Regions from separate parts of the Pseudoalteromonas sp. MMG006 genome, predicted to be linked through region 3. Evidence: predicted binding sites of a transcription regulator. Region 3 holds the regulator's gene; each other region holds the start of a gene.
The links. Region 3 encodes sigma-54, which starts transcription at its own class of promoters, with help from an activator protein. Its sites were predicted from a motif close to GTTGGCACGNNNNTNGNNT; they were not measured.

Region 1 (5,880 bases), on a different contig from region 3:
GTCGGGCAAAAAGCTAAAAATAAAAGCAGGCTTCGATCCTACAGCGCCAGATTTACACTTAGGTCACACTGTACTAATTAACAAAATGAAAACCTTTCAGGACTTAGGTCATGAGGTCATTTTCTTGATTGGTGACTTTACGGGCATGATTGGTGACCCAACAGGTAAAAACGTAACACGTAAGCCACTTACTCGTGAAGATGTACTAGCTAATGCTGAAACATATAAAGAGCAAGTGTTTAAAATATTAGATCCAGCTAAAACAACGGTAGCATTTAATTCTACGTGGATGGAAAAATTAGGTGCTGCAGGTATGATCAAGCTTGCTGCAAATCAAACAGTAGCCCGCATGCTAGAACGTGACGACTTTAAAAAGCGTTACGGTAGCGGTCAGCCTATTGCGATTCATGAGTTTTTATACCCGCTGGTACAAGGTTGGGATTCGGTTGCACTTGAGTCAGATGTAGAGCTTGGTGGTACTGATCAGCGTTTTAACCTACTTATGGGTCGTGAGCTGCAAAAAGTAGAAGGTCAAAAACCACAAACTGTATTAATGATGCCATTGCTTGAAGGCACCGACGGCGTTCAAAAAATGTCTAAGTCGCTAGGTAACTACATTGGAATTACTGATGCGCCAAACGATATGTTTGGTAAAGTAATGTCGATTAGCGATGTATTAATGTGGCGCTACTACGACTTACTCAGTGGTCTTTCAATTGAGCAAATTGCAGCGCAAAAAGAACGTGTTGAACAAGGCACTAACCCGCGTGATATTAAAATTGAGCTGGCTAAAGAGCTAATTGCTCGTTTTCATAGTGAAGAAGATGCGCAAGCGGCACATGACGATTTTATCAAACGTTTTCAGAAAAAAGCGCTTCCTGATGAAATCCCTGAGCTTACAATTACGATTGCAGAAGAGAGCATTTTAATCGCTAACTTGCTTAAAGAAGCAAACTTAGTGGCTAGTACATCTGAAGCAATGCGAATGATTAAGCAAGGTGCGGTAAAACTTAACGGTGAAGATAAAATCACTGATACTAAACTTGAAGTAGCAAAAGGCACGACGGCTATTTACCAAGTAGGTAAACGTAAGTTTGCGAACATTACTGTAGCGTAATCGCAGCAGTTGAAACTAAAAAACCAGCTTAGGCTGGTTTTTTTGTGCTCTTATTTTGAGCTTTTTAAATCAATTTTAATATTTCAATGCTAATAATTACTAACAGCCAAAATGCGCGAGCTTGGTTTAATCTATTAATTATTACAGGGACGTCTTCGGCTTTTGGTAGTCTCTCGTTGCTAATTCGCATTTTATTAAAGCGCTCACCAAAGTAAACCGCAGGTCCGCCAAGTTGCACACCAAGTGATGCCGAACATGCGCTTAAAATCCACCCTGTATTTTTTTGATAAAAATGTCTGCCATAGTGCTTTATGTAATGCATGCTTTGTTTACTTGCTTTGCTTGCAGCAATTGTTAATGCAAGCAGCCGTATTGGAATAAATTCGATTATATACAAAAGTATTTTAAGCGGTTTTAAAAAGTGGCTATTGGGTGATATATCGGTGCGCCAAGCCTGCTGCATTAAAGTGAGCAGTCGATATGCTAAAGCGGCAATCGGGCCAAACAATAAAAATATGAATATAACCACAAAGTAATTACGAGCAGTTCGTAAGATTAAGCTTTCAATTAAGGCTTTAATTATACCTGGTGCTGATAGTTTATTAACCTCTCTGGCAAGTAATGGCTTTAATAGTTCACGCGCGGTAGATTTTTGGTTTTGTTTTACTAACTTTGCAATACGCAGGGCTTTTTTATCAATCGCTTTGCTTTCAAGGCACAAATATAAAATGAGGCCTGCGAGAAGATCAGGATAAAAGGCAAATTCGAGCAGTAACACAAGAATAATAAGAATAACGCTTAAAACTAGCGTAAAGGCTAGGATGGAGGCTAAATAAAGGTAGCTTTTAGGTTCACTTGGTTTATAAACTCGCTTTCCAATAGCATTAAAAACAGCGGTTAATACTGTATTTGGGTGATACCAGCTTACTAAAGGAAAAAAGCGCTCAGCGAGGAGCGCTATTATAAAGGCAATAAAGTCCAAATGATTTTGAACAATATTGCTAAGCATTTAAAGGCTTACAGCCGTTAGTTTTTCTAAAAGTGCGACAACCATTTTAGATGAGTTGATTGAAGCTGTTTCTAAGTACTCTTCAAATGATTGCGGCGACTCTTTTCCGGCAATGTCAGACATAGAGCGAATAACAACAAACGGTGTATTAAGTGTAAAACACGTTTGAGCAATTGATGCGCCTTCCATTTCAACAGCAAGCATTGATGGGAAATCGCTGCGAGCTTTATCAATTCGTACTGGATCACACATAAAGGTATCGCCAGTGCAAATTAAGCCAACTAACGTCTTAACATCGCTAATTTGTGCAATAGTTTGCTCTGCAGTTTCTACTAATTTTGGGTGCGCTGTAAAGCTTGCAGGCATTTGTGGAACTTGGCCGATTTCGTAGCCAAATGCGGTCACGTCTACATCGTGATGACGCACTTCTGACGAGATGACTACATCGCCAACACTCAATGATGGATCAAACCCACCGGCAGAGCCCGTGTTAATAACACAATCAGGTTTAAAGTTATCAATGAGTAACGTGGTCGCAATAGTTGAAGCAACTTTACCAATACCAGATTGAACAAGCGTTACTGTGTTTCCAGCTAACTCGCCAGTATAAAAAGTGAAACCTGCTTTAGTTAAAATTTGTGGGTTTTGCATTGCTTCACGTAAAATTTTAACTTCTGGCTCCATTGCGCCGATAATACCAACATTCATAGTGTTAAATTCCTGAGTTTGAATAATTTGATTATACGTGAAGTTAGCTATAAAAAACAAAAAAGCGAGCTTGTTTATGAGCTCGCTTCAAATACTTTTGAAAGTGTATTTAATTATATTTTATATTTCGGCTAGGGCAGTTGTTTGCACTTTAGCTTGAGAAGGAGATAACACCGCAGGTTTGTGTACGCGGTTGCGAACTGGGCGCTGAGTTTGTGCAGCTGCAGGTTTACCGAGTTTAAACATTATTGCATCGCGAACTTCTGAAGGACGGTAGCCCGATTTAACCTTCATACGAATATGTGGAATGCCAGCAGATTCTAAGGCGCCATTTACAAACCAATCGCGCTGGGCTTTGTGGCCATCTTTATTGGCGTTGTTAACTAAGTCAACAGCGGCAACAATGGTCAGCTTTTCTTTATCGATTAATACAAAGTCGAGTTGCTTATTTTTAGCTTTTGCTAAAGCAGCACGCTTAGATTTAGCCGAAAGGCCTTGTTTACAATCAATAACGTCGATTAATTTAACGCGGCTGACTATTTTAAATTGGTCGCCAACTGCACGTTCTAATAGGTTTAAAAATGCGCCCTCAACCTGCGTAAACACAGTTTGTTTACGGGTAAAAGGATACGGGTTTCCGCCATCATCATTAAATTTTGACGCAACAATTGAGGCCCCAACCACTAATACTAAAATTGATAATAAAGCGAATTCCATACGGTAACTCCATAGCAACAAATTGACACTGCTTAACTAAAGCAATTTACGTGCCTAAAAACTTTGTGTTATACGTTAATTACTGTATGGATTTATAAACCATCATTGTAAGCCTGTTAAGCTTTGTAACCGCCGCTAACGCCTTTAACTGCAATAGCCACAGCGTCGTGCGCATGTAATGATTCGTAATGATTAATTTGTAGCCAATAATCACTAAAGTTATCGTTTTCAAGAACCGCTTTAATTTTACGAGCAGCGTCTTCACAAAACATTAAGTTTTGTCCATTGAGACGGGCAAATTCTTGCTCATCTTCGCGTTTTACTGCCGCCTGAACGGGGGTTTTCAGTTCAGCTTCTAACGTATCAATTAAATTAACAACGTCAAATTCATCACATGAGTTATCAAGTTTAACTTTTACATTGGCAATTGAGCGCTGTGAATGTGGCGTAGCTACAATGCCTTGCGTAGTGCCTAGCCACTCGTGCACATCATTTCGACTTAAAGTCTCTTGGTTGAACTTTTGATTAAATGCATTTTGAATAAGCTGCCTTGCAAGTGCTGCAGAGCACGGGCAAGTAGACGAGTAAGTTACATCTACGGTTAACTCATAGCTAATAACGTTATTTTCGATAGTGCTGGTAAGCGTTATAGGATAGCTTTTCCAACCAGCCTTACCGCTTAAAAGTGATTTACGACGTAGCGGTAATTCAAACTTAAACTCTATTTGCGCTTTATCACTCAAGCCTTCGTGGCTTGTTATAAATGTATCGAGTGCCTGTGCAATAGTATGCGGATTTACTTGTTGCTCGGTAGAAAGTAGGTCGAGCGCTAAAAATAAGCGCGACATATGGATGCCTTTAGCATCTTCTTTATGCAAGTTAACAAATGCACGCGCTTTTGCGTTAACGGTAACGGGTGCTAAATCTTTTGATTCAAAAATAAATGGCAGTTCTATTTCGCCCATACCAACCCAGTCTAACTTACCTGTTTGTAAGGCGGGAGCCGTATCAGCTATATCGGGCATGTTGGTTTGCATGTACGCTACTCGTTATTGATCATAATAAAGCGCTGTATTTTACACTAAATAATTTATTGCTGAAATGATGAGTTTAAGAAGTGGGCGAATTCAAACATGAAAATTTTCTTTTTTATCGCACAACATGAGTAGAGGTAACATAAAAATGCTAAAATCTGGCAAAATAGCATGTTTATACATACACATTGCCTTCTTTATATTTAAGCATACAGCTAAGAGATAAAATTACGTATGACTGATTATTCTTTGAGCCCTTGGGTTAGGGCTCTTTCTAGCTCAATAAAGCGATTTGGTGAGTTTAAAACGGCAGCTTTTTGTTATGCTTTATTGTTATCTGCATCACTTATTTTATCGAGCATGTTTTATTATGTAGCAATTGGTGAACTGCATATTGTTGATATTTTAGCTGTAGTATTTTTTGCAGCGGTTGTCTCGCCTCTTATTATTACTGTATTACTTAATTCTGTTCGCCAATTAGATGCTTCATACGCTTATTTAGATAGTGCTACAAAACAAGAAAAACTTCTAAACCAAACTTTAAAAGACAATATTAATCGTTTAAACATTGAGATTGATGAACGTAAAATGGCATTTCATGCCAAGCACCGTGCAATTGAAGAGCTACGTCGAGAAATCGCAGAGCGTAAAAAAACGCAGCAAGAGTTAGCCCAGCAGGGCATGCTACTTCGCTCTATTGTTGATTCATCCCCTGATTTATTTTACTACCGCGATAACAATGGCGTGTTTGCCGGTTGTAATAAAATGTTTGAAGAAGTTATGGGGAAATCAAGTAGCGAAATTATTGGTAAAAGTGCTGAACAAATTTTCCCTACACACTTTTTATCTCAGGTACTAACCACCGATGAACAAGTTGAGCAAACTCATAAGCCGTTAACTATAGATGTAGGCTATGAGGTTGAGGGTGAAAAACGCTGGTTTGAATTACGTAAATTACCGTTTATTAATGATGAGGGTGACTACATTGGTTTACTTGGTTTTGGGCGTGATATTACCAGCCGTAAAGAAGCTGCCCAAGCCCTTGAAACTGCTTACAAAGACAAAGGTAAGTTTATAGCCACACTGAGTCACGAGTTGCGCACACCACTTAATGGTATTGTTGGTTTAACGCGTATGTTACTTGATACAGAAATGAACAAACAACAGCGTAGCTGGTGTAATACGGTGTTTTCAAGTGCAGAGACACTCGGTAATATATTTAACGATATTATAGATTTAGATAAAATAGATAGAGATCAGCTTGATATTGCAACCGACTCAATTAATGTATCTGA
Region 2 (5,880 bases), 120 kb from region 3:
TGACTTTTAATCGCCCACAAAGCTCTCCACAAGCTGATTATGCATTAGAGTTATTAAAGTTAGCGTACGCCGATATTGGCTTTAAAATTCATATTATCGATTTTAGCCGAAAAAATGCATTACTAGCTGCAAATAATGGCGTATTAGATGGCCAATTAGGAAGGGATATAAGCGTTGAACAAAACTATAAAAATTTAGTTAGAGTTAATTACGAGCTATTTAAATTCGACTTAATACTTTATAAAACATGCTTGCCCAATAAGTTAGAACAACTCAATAGCATTGCTATTGTTGACGCTTACCCAGTACAAGAACGTTATTTAACAAACACTAAATTCTCCGGCTCTGTTATTAAAGTTAAAAGTATAAGTACTCAATTAAATTTACTCGCTCAACAAAAAGTTCAAGGTGCTTTAATGGTCGACTTTGCAGCGACTAATAGCGCCGCGTTTGAGTCAAAAAGCTGCTTTCAAAAAGAAGTATTAGCCTCTTATCCGCTTTACCATTACTTAAATAAAAATAACAAAAACCTGATAGGTAAACTTGAGAAATCGTTAACCAATTTAACTAATAACGGCACTGTATACGCACTAAAAGCCAAATACGGTTTACACTTTTAAAAATCGAACCCTTTTTGTTCTACTGCCGTGCTTTGAGCTGCCGCTTGCTGCTGTTTCTGTAAATATCGTTTATAGCGCTGCTGGCATAAACTAAGCACCTTCTTTTTTTGTGTATTATTGAGTGAGTTCCACATAAAGCGCTCGTCACGACTACGATAACACCCCTTACAATATCCTCTGTTATTTACTAGGCAAATGCTTTTGCAAGGGCTTGGAATATCAAATATTTCAATTTGTTGCATTGCTCTCCCCTAGTAATATGATTAACCGTATCAGTATAGCGTTATTTTTGCACAAAAAAAAAGCAGCCTTATCGTTGCTGCTTTTATCTATTTGATCTGACGTTAGCTTAAAACATTACCAAAATAACGACCCTTAATGCTCGCAGCTATTAGTATTTATTTCTGCCTTACGATGAAACGGCTTAGCGTACATAGCTAGTACTAACGGTTTCAGCTCTTGTGGAACCAATGCCAAGCGCTCCTCAAATTTAGCAGTATCTGGCAAATCAATAACCGCTTTTTTGCAGCCACCAGCAATATAATTTCCCGGATGCAGGTAAAATGAATCAACTATTTGCTTATCAATTGTTTTAGCAAGCTCCTCTGCACTATCGCACTGCTCTTCTATTGGCTGACCAAATGCTAAATGCACATGCCCTTTAGCTGCGCTAAAGCCTTCAACAATACTTGCTATGTCTTCTCCCGCTGATTTTACGTATTCGCCATGCTGCTGCTTATGATAAAGCTCTTTGGCTTTGGCAATAGCACACGGCTCATACTGATACGAAATAGACACTGGAACAATTTTAAGTTCTTTAATGTACTCGCCAAACTCTTTCTTTTGCTTACGGCCATTTAACTGCAGCATTTTTAAAAGTGCCGGATCTGTCTGATCAAAGCCATCTTTTGCACGCCCTTCTTTTTGCGCAATCCAAATAGAATTACCGCCAGATAAAGAGTCGTAAATATAAGATGAAAGCTGCGTTAGTGCTTTAAGCATTTCTTTTGGCGCTTTTGCTGAGCGTTTTACTATAAAGCTTTTGTTTAAGCGCATTAGTTCAGTGATGTAAGGTATTTGCAATAAATTATCACCAATAGCAATGCGTACTGTTTTCATTTTATGCTGGTATAAACCCCAATTAACTAACGCAGGGTCGAGTACAATGTCGCGGTGATTTGAAATAAATAAATAAGCTTGGTTTGGATCTAATTGATCTAATCCGGAAAAAGTGACCTTTGAAGTCGTACGCTTTACTAGTTTATCTAAATATTGCGCCACTTCATTTTGTACGTCTTCAATGGTGCTAACTTTGCCCCATTTTTTACGTAGCTGGCTTTTTACCAGTGGGCGCGCAATAAAAGGCATTGCCGATAAAAAACCCGGTAAATTATATTTTGCTATTACATCAATAAACGCATTATCGTTAATTAAACGTGTTAGTGAGGCGGTAACCTCGCTGTCATTGTATGGGCGTATATCTGCGTATTTATCTTCTAATTCACTCATTACTACATCTATAATGTTAAAAAACGGCACGCCAAGGCGCACCGTTTATGTCTAAGTTCGATTATAACTCAGGCGATCTAAAATACGAAATAACCAAAAAGCGATTATGATCTTATCCATTCTGAGTTTAAATAATAAATCTCTTAACCTAATTTAGCTAAGTAGCGTCTCTTATGACCCTGCGCTGACGCATAAGTGCAAAATTTCTGTTTAGTTGGCCAAAATACCATGTTATCAATGCGCTAGTGGGCAGACCACTATACTCAACATATAACCTTTTTTGACTTTTTAATAATAAAATGCGCCTAAACTAATAACGCGCTAATTACAGCGCAGTAATAAATATACACTAAACAAAACTTGTGCAAACGGCTCACACTCAACAATTCACTCATATTGGCAATATAAGTATTTTTTGTCCTAATGTAAGCCCAAAATACCGTCATTTTTAATCAAAAAATCTAAACTGCCTCTAGTTATTTGGTAGTAATGCCATTTTCAAAGGCTTCCTTTCATAGTACCTTAACTTCACATTTTCAGTTTCTATAAATCGCTAACACTTCACGATTGAAACTATTTAAGATCCACTAATTAAAGGCTCATAATGAACATTACTATTTTAGATAACGCCACATTAGCTAAAACGTCTTTAGCCTGTATTGAAGCACTCGGCAATTTAAAAACATATGAACTGACCAGTCCTGAGCAAGTTATTGAGCATTGCCAAGGTGCAGATGTACTTATTACCAATAAAGCCGTACTAAATCGCGAAACAATCAGCCAACTAAAACAACTTAAGCTTATATGCGTAAGTGCCACAGGCACAAATAATGTTGATTTAAACGCGGCAAAAGAGTTTGGTATTGCAGTGACTAATGTCGCTGGTTACTCTACACCTTCTGTTGTTCAACATACATTTTCGTTAGTGACTAACTTGCTAGGAAATACACACCGCTATCAAGCCGATTGCCAACAAGGCGCTTGGCAAAAAAGTGAAATGTTTTGTCGCCTTGATTACGGTTTTAATGACCTTCAAGATAAAACGTTTGCCATTATAGGTGGTGGAACACTGGGTAAAGGCGTAGCAAAAGTGGCAGAAGCTTTTGGAGCAAAAGTAATTATTGCTGAGCGCAAAGGCGTAAAATGTAGAGATGGCCGTACCCCATTTGAAGAAGTACTAAAAACAGCAGATATAATTAGTGTTCATTGCCCGCTTACTGACGAAACACGCGATTTAATAGCGCTTGATGAGCTAAAACTAATGAAGCCAAGCGCAATTATTATTAACACCGCGCGCGGTGGAATTATTAACGAAGCAGATTTAACCACAGCACTTGAGCAAAACTTAATCGCTGGCGCGGGTGTAGATGTTCTAACAAAAGAGCCTGCGGAGCTAACTAATCCGCTTGCTAATTACACTGGCAATAACTTGTTACTTACACCACACATTGCCTGGGCAAGTACTGAATCAATAGTACGACTAATCAATGAGGTCAGCCTAAATATTACTGCGTTCAATAACGGCGAATCGCGTAATCGCTTAGTATAAACACAATACAAAAAATAGTTAAAAAAGCTAAAATATGGCTGTTTTTACTAATTATGTTTGCAAATGATTAGTGAAACACAGCCACAAAAAACCTAAATAACTGAATTTAAATGACTTTTAAATTTGGCCTACTACTTGCCTTATATAATAAAAATACCAAAAACTCATTTAAGGAATACAACAATGAATAAATCTCTATTAGCAGCAGCCCTTATTGCACCATTTTTAACAGGCTGTGTTATTGCCGTATCTGATGGTGAAGCAGAGACTCATTGGTCAGGGAAAAACGCTTCAAGCTGGCAAGCACAACATAAAAATAATCGTGAAGCTATATCGGATCTAAAAATGGATAGCAGCTATCAATCCGTTTTAACGCAATTAAAAACGCCTAATTTCACAGAACTATTAAAAAAAGATGGCGATGTATACCAAGTGCTTTTTTATGCGACTCATAGTAAACATTCAGACTCTAAAACAACGAAAGATGAATGTACGCCACTTGTATTTAAAAACGATAAGTTGGTAGGTATTGGTGACACAGCTTTAGGTATGATTGCGCACTAAACAGCAAAAAGTCTAACCTCAAAAGTAATTAGAAACTAAAAACGCCAATATAAATATTGGCGTTTTGCATTTAAAAATATTATTTTTAACGCGCTATTATTCTATCTCTACCTTCATCTTTGGCCGCATACAAGCCTAAATCAGCCTCTTCGAGTAGTGTCTGTTCGGCATATACTTTTCCGCTTTCGGTTGTTGCTATACCAATACTAATTGTTATGTGATCTGCGTTTAATGAAGCTTTATGCTCTATATCTAAACTATTTACTGCGTTGCGCAATTTATTAGCAAATTCAATTGCTTCAGCTTTACCAATTCCTGGTAGCACTGCAGCAAATTCTTCACCACCATAACGCGCTATAAAATCACTTCCTCGCTCGCATTGAGCTGCAAGAACTTGCGCAATTTTTTTCAAACACTCATCGCCAGCACGGTGCCCATAGCAGTCGTTGTAACGTTTAAAGTGGTCAATATCCATAAGTAATACCGACAATGGCGTTCCACTGCGTTTGCTTCTGCGCCACTCACGAGATAAATTTTCATCTAGATAACGTCTGTTAGGAATTTCAGTTAACCCATCAATAGAGGCCAACATTTCAAGCAAGTCATTCTTTTGCTTGATAAGTAGCTGGTTGCGAACCCTAACTCTTACAATGGATGGACTAAATGGCTTAGTTATATAATCCATTGCACCTAGCTCAAGGCCTTTAGCCTCATCGTCATGGCTACGGTTTGCTGATATAAATATAATAGGCACAGATTGAGTTATAGGGTTTTCTTTAAGCTGCACTAAAACTTCATAGCCATCAATACCAGGCATAATTATATCTAGGATAATTAAATCAACTTGTGTGGTTTTTATAAATGTCAGCGCTTTTTCACCACTATCAACTAAGAATACGTCGTGCTCGTCGTTAAGTGTTTTTTCAAGTACCAATCTGTTTAGCGGATCATCATCCACTATCAACACTTTAGCTCTTTTCGACATCCGTCTCCCCTAAACCATTTATAAAAACAATTACTTGCTCTAATTGCATAATAAGCTCTTTAAGTGTTGCTTCAACTGGCTTGTTAGTTGTTTTAAGGTTTCGCTCGCATACTAACGCGCAATGCGATAATCGCCTAAAACCTAAATTACCAGCTACACCTTTAATGCTATGCACTAAGCGTACCAAATCATCTTTACTGGTGGTTTCTGCTATTTGCGCTAATTGAGCTTCGCACAAGGTAGCAAACTTACCGATCATAGTATTAAGTAATGTTTCATCAGAACTGAATTGAGCAAGTGCAAAAGAACGTTCAAAAAAGCTCGGTTTTGCTAAGTTTAAATCAGCTATTGCATCAATAAGCACTTTAGCAACTACAGGCTTAGTTAAATGTTTATTCATGCCGCATTGCAAAGAACGCTCAATATCAGCGGGTTCACAATGCGCGGTTAACGCAAAAATAGGTAACTGCTTTACGTCAAACTGTTGGCGAATCAACGTCGTTGCTTGGCAGCCATCTATGTGTGGCATCTGCACATCCATTAATATGAGATCCGGTTTTAATACTTGTAATAACTCCATGCCAATTGATGCGCTCAAAGCGGTGACTACGTTTATATTTGCTTGGCGAAGTACACAACTAATAACCTCTAAA
Region 3 (5,880 bases):
TAAAATTAGCCACAAAGTAACAGCGGCTAAAATGGAATTATACCAGCAACTAGGTTTTACATTTTTTGAAAAGCCTATATTTACCCTATATAACGAAAAACAAACATGGCAAATAAACGCTGACGAAGCAACATTATACGAAGACAAACAGTTAATTTTAGAAGGTAATGTAGTTGCCATAAATTTAACCGACAACGCTATGATAGACAAAATCAACGCTGACAATATTCAAGTTGATATAAACCTATTAACAATGCGTTCAGAACAGCCTGTTGTCATTACGGGGCCCAATTTAAAAATCACCGGTAAAGGCCTTGAAGCCGACTTAAAAACTGAAGTGATTAAACTAATTAACCATACGCGAACCATATATTATGACCAATAAAATGTCTAAAATACTTATAATTCCAGCCCTTCTACTTGCTTTTAATGGCTATACGGCAGAGCGAGAAGCTCCTGCTGCTGATCAGATTTCAATTAGCGCCGACAAACAAGAAGGTCAGCTAAAAGCCAATGTTGGGATTTTTGAAAAGAACGTTGAAATTATTCACGGTAATCGTCGTATTACAGCTGACCGCTTAGAAGTACATAAGCGCGATGATTTAGGTGATAACAAACAGTTACTAATAGCAACAGGTAGCCCAGCTTATTTCGAAGAAAAACAAGCTGACGGCACGGTAATGAGCGCCAGTGCAAACGAGGTGCGTTACGATGTAGCAAAACGATTTTTAACGCTTGTTGGTGATGCTGAAGTTGCGCAAGCAGGTCAAAAAATCAATGCAAAAAGCATTACGTACGACATGCAACAGCAATTAATTAGCGCCGAAAAAGATGAAAACTCAACCGACCGCGTGCACACTATTTTAGTGCCTGTTAAGCCAAAAAAAGAAAGTGATAAAGGTCAGCCATGAGCACATTAAAAGCAGAGCTATTAGCAAAAAGCTATAAAGGTCGCGAAGTTGTAAAAAACGTTGGCCTTGAAGTCAAAGCCGGCAGTATTGTAGGGTTACTCGGACCAAATGGTGCAGGCAAAACGACTACTTTTTATATGATAGTAGGCCTTGTACCAAGCGATAAAGGCAAAATTTCTATCGATGAGAACGATATTACTCTTTTACCCATGCATAGTCGTGCTAGATTAGGCATAGGTTACTTGCCACAAGAATCGTCAATTTTTAGAAAGCTTAGCGTTTATCAAAACCTAATGGCTATTTTAGAAACGCGTAAAGAGCTTAATAAAAAAGCGAGAGAAGATACGCTTAACAACTTGTTAGATGAATTTAGTATCCAACATATTCGAGACAGCCAAGGTATGGCTTTATCGGGTGGTGAGCGCCGTCGTGTAGAAATAGCGCGCGCATTAGCCGCTAATCCTAAATTTATTTTATTGGATGAGCCTTTTGCAGGTGTTGACCCTATATCGGTATTAGATATAAAGAAAATAATAGAACACCTTAAAAATCGCGGCATTGGTGTATTAATTACCGACCATAATGTAAGAGAAACCCTTGATGTTTGTGAAAAAGCCTACATTGTTTCTCATGGAGAGTTAATTGCTTCTGGTACACCAGAGCACGTATTAAACGATAAAACGGTACGCGATGTTTATTTAGGCGAGCAATTTAGGCTGTAACATTTACGCCATGTCTTTAAGCATCTGCTAGTATTAATTATAACAACATAAAAGGATTGTTAGAGATACATGAGGCAATCATTACAGCTGCGCATGGGCCAGCAACTTACAATGACTCCACAGCTGCAACAAGCAATTCGTTTGCTGCAACTCAGTACATTGGATCTCCAGCAAGAAATACAAGAAGCGCTTGATAGTAATCCGCTTCTCGAAGTAGATGAACAAGATTACACGGAAGAATCGGCTGGTAAAAACGAGCAAAAAGCAGATAACGACGAAGTAACCGTAAGCGCTAGTGCTGACGAAAAACCGAGCGAGTACGAGCAAGATAGTGGTGAAGCACTTACTAAAGATACAGTAAGTGACGAAATGGCTATGGATGTAAGCTGGGATGAGTACATGAGCGCAGCACCTGCTTCATCATCAGGCCCAATGCCAGAAGATGAATCTATTTACCAAGGTGCTTCAACCGAAACACTTCACGAATACCTAATGTGGCAATTACAGCTCACGCCATTTAGTCCCACGGATGAAGCTATCGCAATAGCGATAGTTGAAGCCGTAGATGACTCTGGTATTTTAACACTTAGTTGTGAAGAAATTTTAGAAAGCTTTAATCAAGAGAATGACGACGAAGGTGAAGTTGAACTTGATGAAATAGAGGCCGTTTTAAAACGTATTCAGTTATTTGATCCTGTGGGTATAGCAGCTCGTAGCTTACAAGAGTGTTTGTGTATTCAGCTAAATCAGTTTGATAAAGATGCGCCTTTTATCAATGAAACAAAGATGATTTTAACCGAGCATATTGATCTATTAGCAGCTCGCGACTATCGTACATTAATGAAGAAAACTAAGCTCAAAGAAGACGAGCTTAAAGAAGTAATGACGTTAATACACACTCTAAACCCTAAACCCGCAGATACTATAGTAAGGGAAGAGTCAGAGTATGTAATTCCCGATGTGTCGGTGAAAAAAATAAAAGGCCGCTGGGTCGTTGAGCTAAACCCAGATAGCATGCCTAAAATACGTGTTAATAGCCAATATGCAGCTATGTCGCGTACAGTTAAATCTAGTGGTGATAGTCAATTTATTCGCTCTCATTTACAAGAAGCTAAATGGTTTATAAAAAGCCTAGAGAGCAGAAACGACACATTGCTTAAAGTAACTAATTGTATTGTTAAGCAGCAACAGGGCTTTTTTGAGCATGGTCCAGAGGCCATGAAGCCTATGGTTTTAAACGATGTTGCTGAAATGGTAGAAATGCACGAATCGACTATTTCGCGCGTAACTACTCAAAAGTACATGCACACGCCACGTGGTATATTTGAGCTTAAATACTTTTTCTCAAGCCATGTAAGCACCGAAAATGGCGGTGAGTGTTCGTCTACAGCAATACGTGCTTTGATAAAAAAATTGATTGCCGCAGAAAACTCAGCAAAACCATTGAGTGATAGTAAAATTGCGGATATATTGGCTGAGCAAGGAATTAAAGTAGCTAGACGCACAATCGCAAAATACCGCGAATCTCTGGCTATTCCACCGTCTAATCAACGAAAGAGTTTGATATAAGACGCAAAACAAAGAGGAAAACGCTTATGCAACTAAACTTAACTGGTCGTCATGTAGATGTTACTGATTCATTGAGAGACTACGTAAATAATAAATTTGCAAAGCTAGAAAGGCATTCTGATCATATAAACAATGTTCATGTCATTCTCGATGTAGAAAAACTCAACCAAAAAGCTGAAGCTACTATCCATGTAAGTGGTGCAGAATTATTTGCATCTACTGAACATCAAGATATGTATGCTGCCATTGACTCGTTGATTGATAAGCTCGATCGTCAAGTTATTAAACACAAAGAGAAGCTTGCTCGACACTAATATGATGAAATTAAGCTCACTTATATGCCAGGACTGCAGCAAAGCTGCGGTCCTTTTTAATAGCAAAAAAAGAATTTTAGAGTTTATTAGTGAGCTTGCTCATGAAAAGCTTCCTTACCTTTCCCAACAAGATATCTTATCTGCTTTAATGAATAGAGAGAAACTTGGCAGCACGGGGATAGGCCGTGGTATAGCAATCCCTCATGGAAGAATGAGTGGTGCAGAAGAGCCATTAGCATTAGTACTTGTAAGTGAAAAAGCAATAAATTTTGACGCGATTGATAACCGCCCAGTTGATATATTTGTTGCACTCATCGTACCAGATGGCGATAACCAGCAGCACCTAAAGACTCTTGCAACTATAGCTGATAGACTAAATGACAAAGAGTTTTGTAAACAGCTACGCTGTGCAAAATCTGATGCTGAGCTTTACCAAGTCATTGTTAACCAATCGTAGTTTAAAAGGGTGATAAATGGAGTTAATTATCATAAGTGGCCGCTCCGGTTCTGGAAAGTCGGTTGCTTTACGCGTTGTAGAAGATTTAGGTTATTATTGCGTAGATAACATACCAGTAAACCTACTCCCCTCTTTAGTGCGAAGTGTGTCGGACACCTACGATAAAATAGCTGTTAGTATCGATGTGCGTAACATCCCAAAAGAACAAGATGAATTTAATGATATCTTTGAATACCTTCCAGGTTTTGCAAATCCCACTTTATTTTATCTAGATAGTGACGATCAAACCCTGATCAAACGCTTTTCTGAAACACGCCGGTTGCACCCGCTTTCTATTGACTCGTTACCACTTGATTTAGCTATACAAAAAGAAAAACAATTGCTAGATGTATTGGTAACCCGTGCTGACTTTATGCTCGATACAAGCGACTTGAGTGTTCACCAATTAGCGGAGTCTATCCGTGAGAAAATTCTCGGTAAAAAAGATAAGCAACTTATTGTAACCTTTGAGTCATTTGGTTTTAAACACGGTATCCCTAAAGAGGCTGACTATGTATTTGACGCTCGTTTTTTGCCAAATCCGCATTGGGAGCCAGAGCTTAAGCCTTTAAATGGCTTAGACCAACCGGTTAAAGATTATTTAGCGAGCCACAGCATAGTACAAAAATTCACTTGGCAAATTCAAACATTTGTACAAACATGGCTACCACACCTAGAGCGTAATAATCGTAGTTACTTAACAATTGCCATTGGCTGTACTGGCGGGCAACACCGTTCGGTGTATTTAGCTCAAACAATTGGTGAGAGCTTTGCGATGACGCACCCTAATGTAAAAATTAGACACCGTGAACAAGAAAATAATACAGCCAAATAATCACCTGTTCAGCTTACATAGAGTAGATTATGCATTGTGAAGACACTTTTTTAATAAAAAACAAACTTGGCTTACACGCTAGAGCTGCGACAGTGCTTGCACAGTTAGCCGTGCAGTTTGATGCCACCATTACACTGTTTCAAGATGATAAAGAAGCAGCTGGCGATAGCGTACTTGCATTAATGCTACTAGAAAGCAGCCAAGGTAAAGAAGTTAAAGTAGTGTGTGAAGGCCCTGATTCTGAGCAAGCCTTACATGCTGTTGGGCAGTTAATTGCACAACGGTTTAATGAACAAGAATAATTAAGCTTAACTTTTAGTAATAAAAAATTTTACCCGGTTAAGCTTATAAATAAGGTTAGTGCGCCTGTACACTTACCGCCTCCCCTAAGTAATATAAAAATTTGTAAAGGACGCCAATGCCTGAAGCTTTTGAACAAGATTACCCACTTCAACAATTAAAACAGGTGACCAAGTCACTTAATAGTGGTCAATTTGTTCAAGTTAGGCGCATGCTTGCAAAAACAGCTCCTTGTGACACTGCACTATTATTAGAATCATCACCCCATAAAATCCGTCGTTTACTTTGGCAATTAGTTGACCCTGATGTGCAAGGTGATGTTCTTGAAGAACTCTCTGAAGATGTACGTTTAGGCATTATTGCTCAAATGGAGCCTAAGCACATAGCCGCCGCCACTGAAGACATGGGGCATGATGATTTAGGTGAAGTGCTACGAAGCCTGCCTGACACCGTTTATAAAGACGTTGTTAGCGCAATGGATATTCAAGACAGGGAACGAGCAACTCAAGCCCTATCATATCAAGAGCGCTCCGCTGGCGCGTTGATGAACACCGATACGGTAACCATTCGCCCTGATGTTACTCTTGATGTAGTGCTCCGTTATATAAGACTCAGAGGCGAGCTCCCTGAAGGCACTGATGACTTATATGTAGTCGATAAACATAACTGTTTTTTAGGTGCATTATCACTCAGTACCTTACTAACTAACCCACCAGAAAAAATCGTTCTTGAT

Region 1: J8L73_RS14170 (DUF2726 domain-containing protein) is a predicted target of sigma-54. The motif match lies at 3,591-3,609, and genes of this name have one in related genera.
Region 2: J8L73_RS04870 (DUF3192 domain-containing protein) is a predicted target of sigma-54. The motif match lies at 3,801-3,819, and genes of this name have one in related genera.

Annotation. Positions count from the first base shown of each region.
Region 1 is NZ_JAGJEJ010000015.1:66,577-72,456, reverse strand. It holds gene tyrS (tyrosine--tRNA ligase) at 1-1,117, shown strand, start outside; gene ampE (regulatory signaling modulator protein AmpE) at 1,182-2,126, opposite strand; gene mtnN (5'-methylthioadenosine/S-adenosylhomocysteine nucleosidase) at 2,127-2,834, opposite strand; gene J8L73_RS14170 (DUF2726 domain-containing protein) at 2,955-3,551, opposite strand; gene folE2 (GTP cyclohydrolase FolE2) at 3,668-4,588, opposite strand; gene arcB (aerobic respiration two-component sensor histidine kinase ArcB) at 4,820-5,880, shown strand, end outside.
Region 2 is NZ_JAGJEJ010000003.1:139,564-145,443, forward strand. It holds gene J8L73_RS04850 (transporter substrate-binding domain-containing protein) at 1-620, shown strand, start outside; gene J8L73_RS04855 (DUF1289 domain-containing protein) at 617-862, opposite strand; gene J8L73_RS04860 (1-acyl-sn-glycerol-3-phosphate acyltransferase) at 996-2,129, opposite strand; gene J8L73_RS04865 (D-2-hydroxyacid dehydrogenase) at 2,734-3,678, shown strand; gene J8L73_RS04870 (DUF3192 domain-containing protein) at 3,862-4,242, shown strand; gene J8L73_RS04875 (diguanylate cyclase) at 4,328-5,227, opposite strand; gene J8L73_RS04880 (ATP-binding protein) at 5,211-5,880, opposite strand, start outside.
Region 3 is NZ_JAGJEJ010000003.1:22,421-28,300, forward strand. It holds gene lptC (LPS export ABC transporter periplasmic protein LptC) at 1-385, shown strand, start outside; gene lptA (lipopolysaccharide transport periplasmic protein LptA) at 375-911, shown strand; gene lptB (LPS export ABC transporter ATP-binding protein) at 908-1,633, shown strand; gene J8L73_RS04265 (RNA polymerase factor sigma-54) at 1,703-3,202, shown strand; gene hpf (ribosome hibernation promoting factor) at 3,229-3,516, shown strand; gene ptsN (PTS IIA-like nitrogen regulatory protein PtsN) at 3,521-3,973, shown strand; gene rapZ (RNase adapter RapZ) at 3,990-4,847, shown strand; gene J8L73_RS04285 (HPr family phosphocarrier protein) at 4,877-5,149, shown strand; gene mgtE (magnesium transporter) at 5,266-5,880, shown strand, end outside.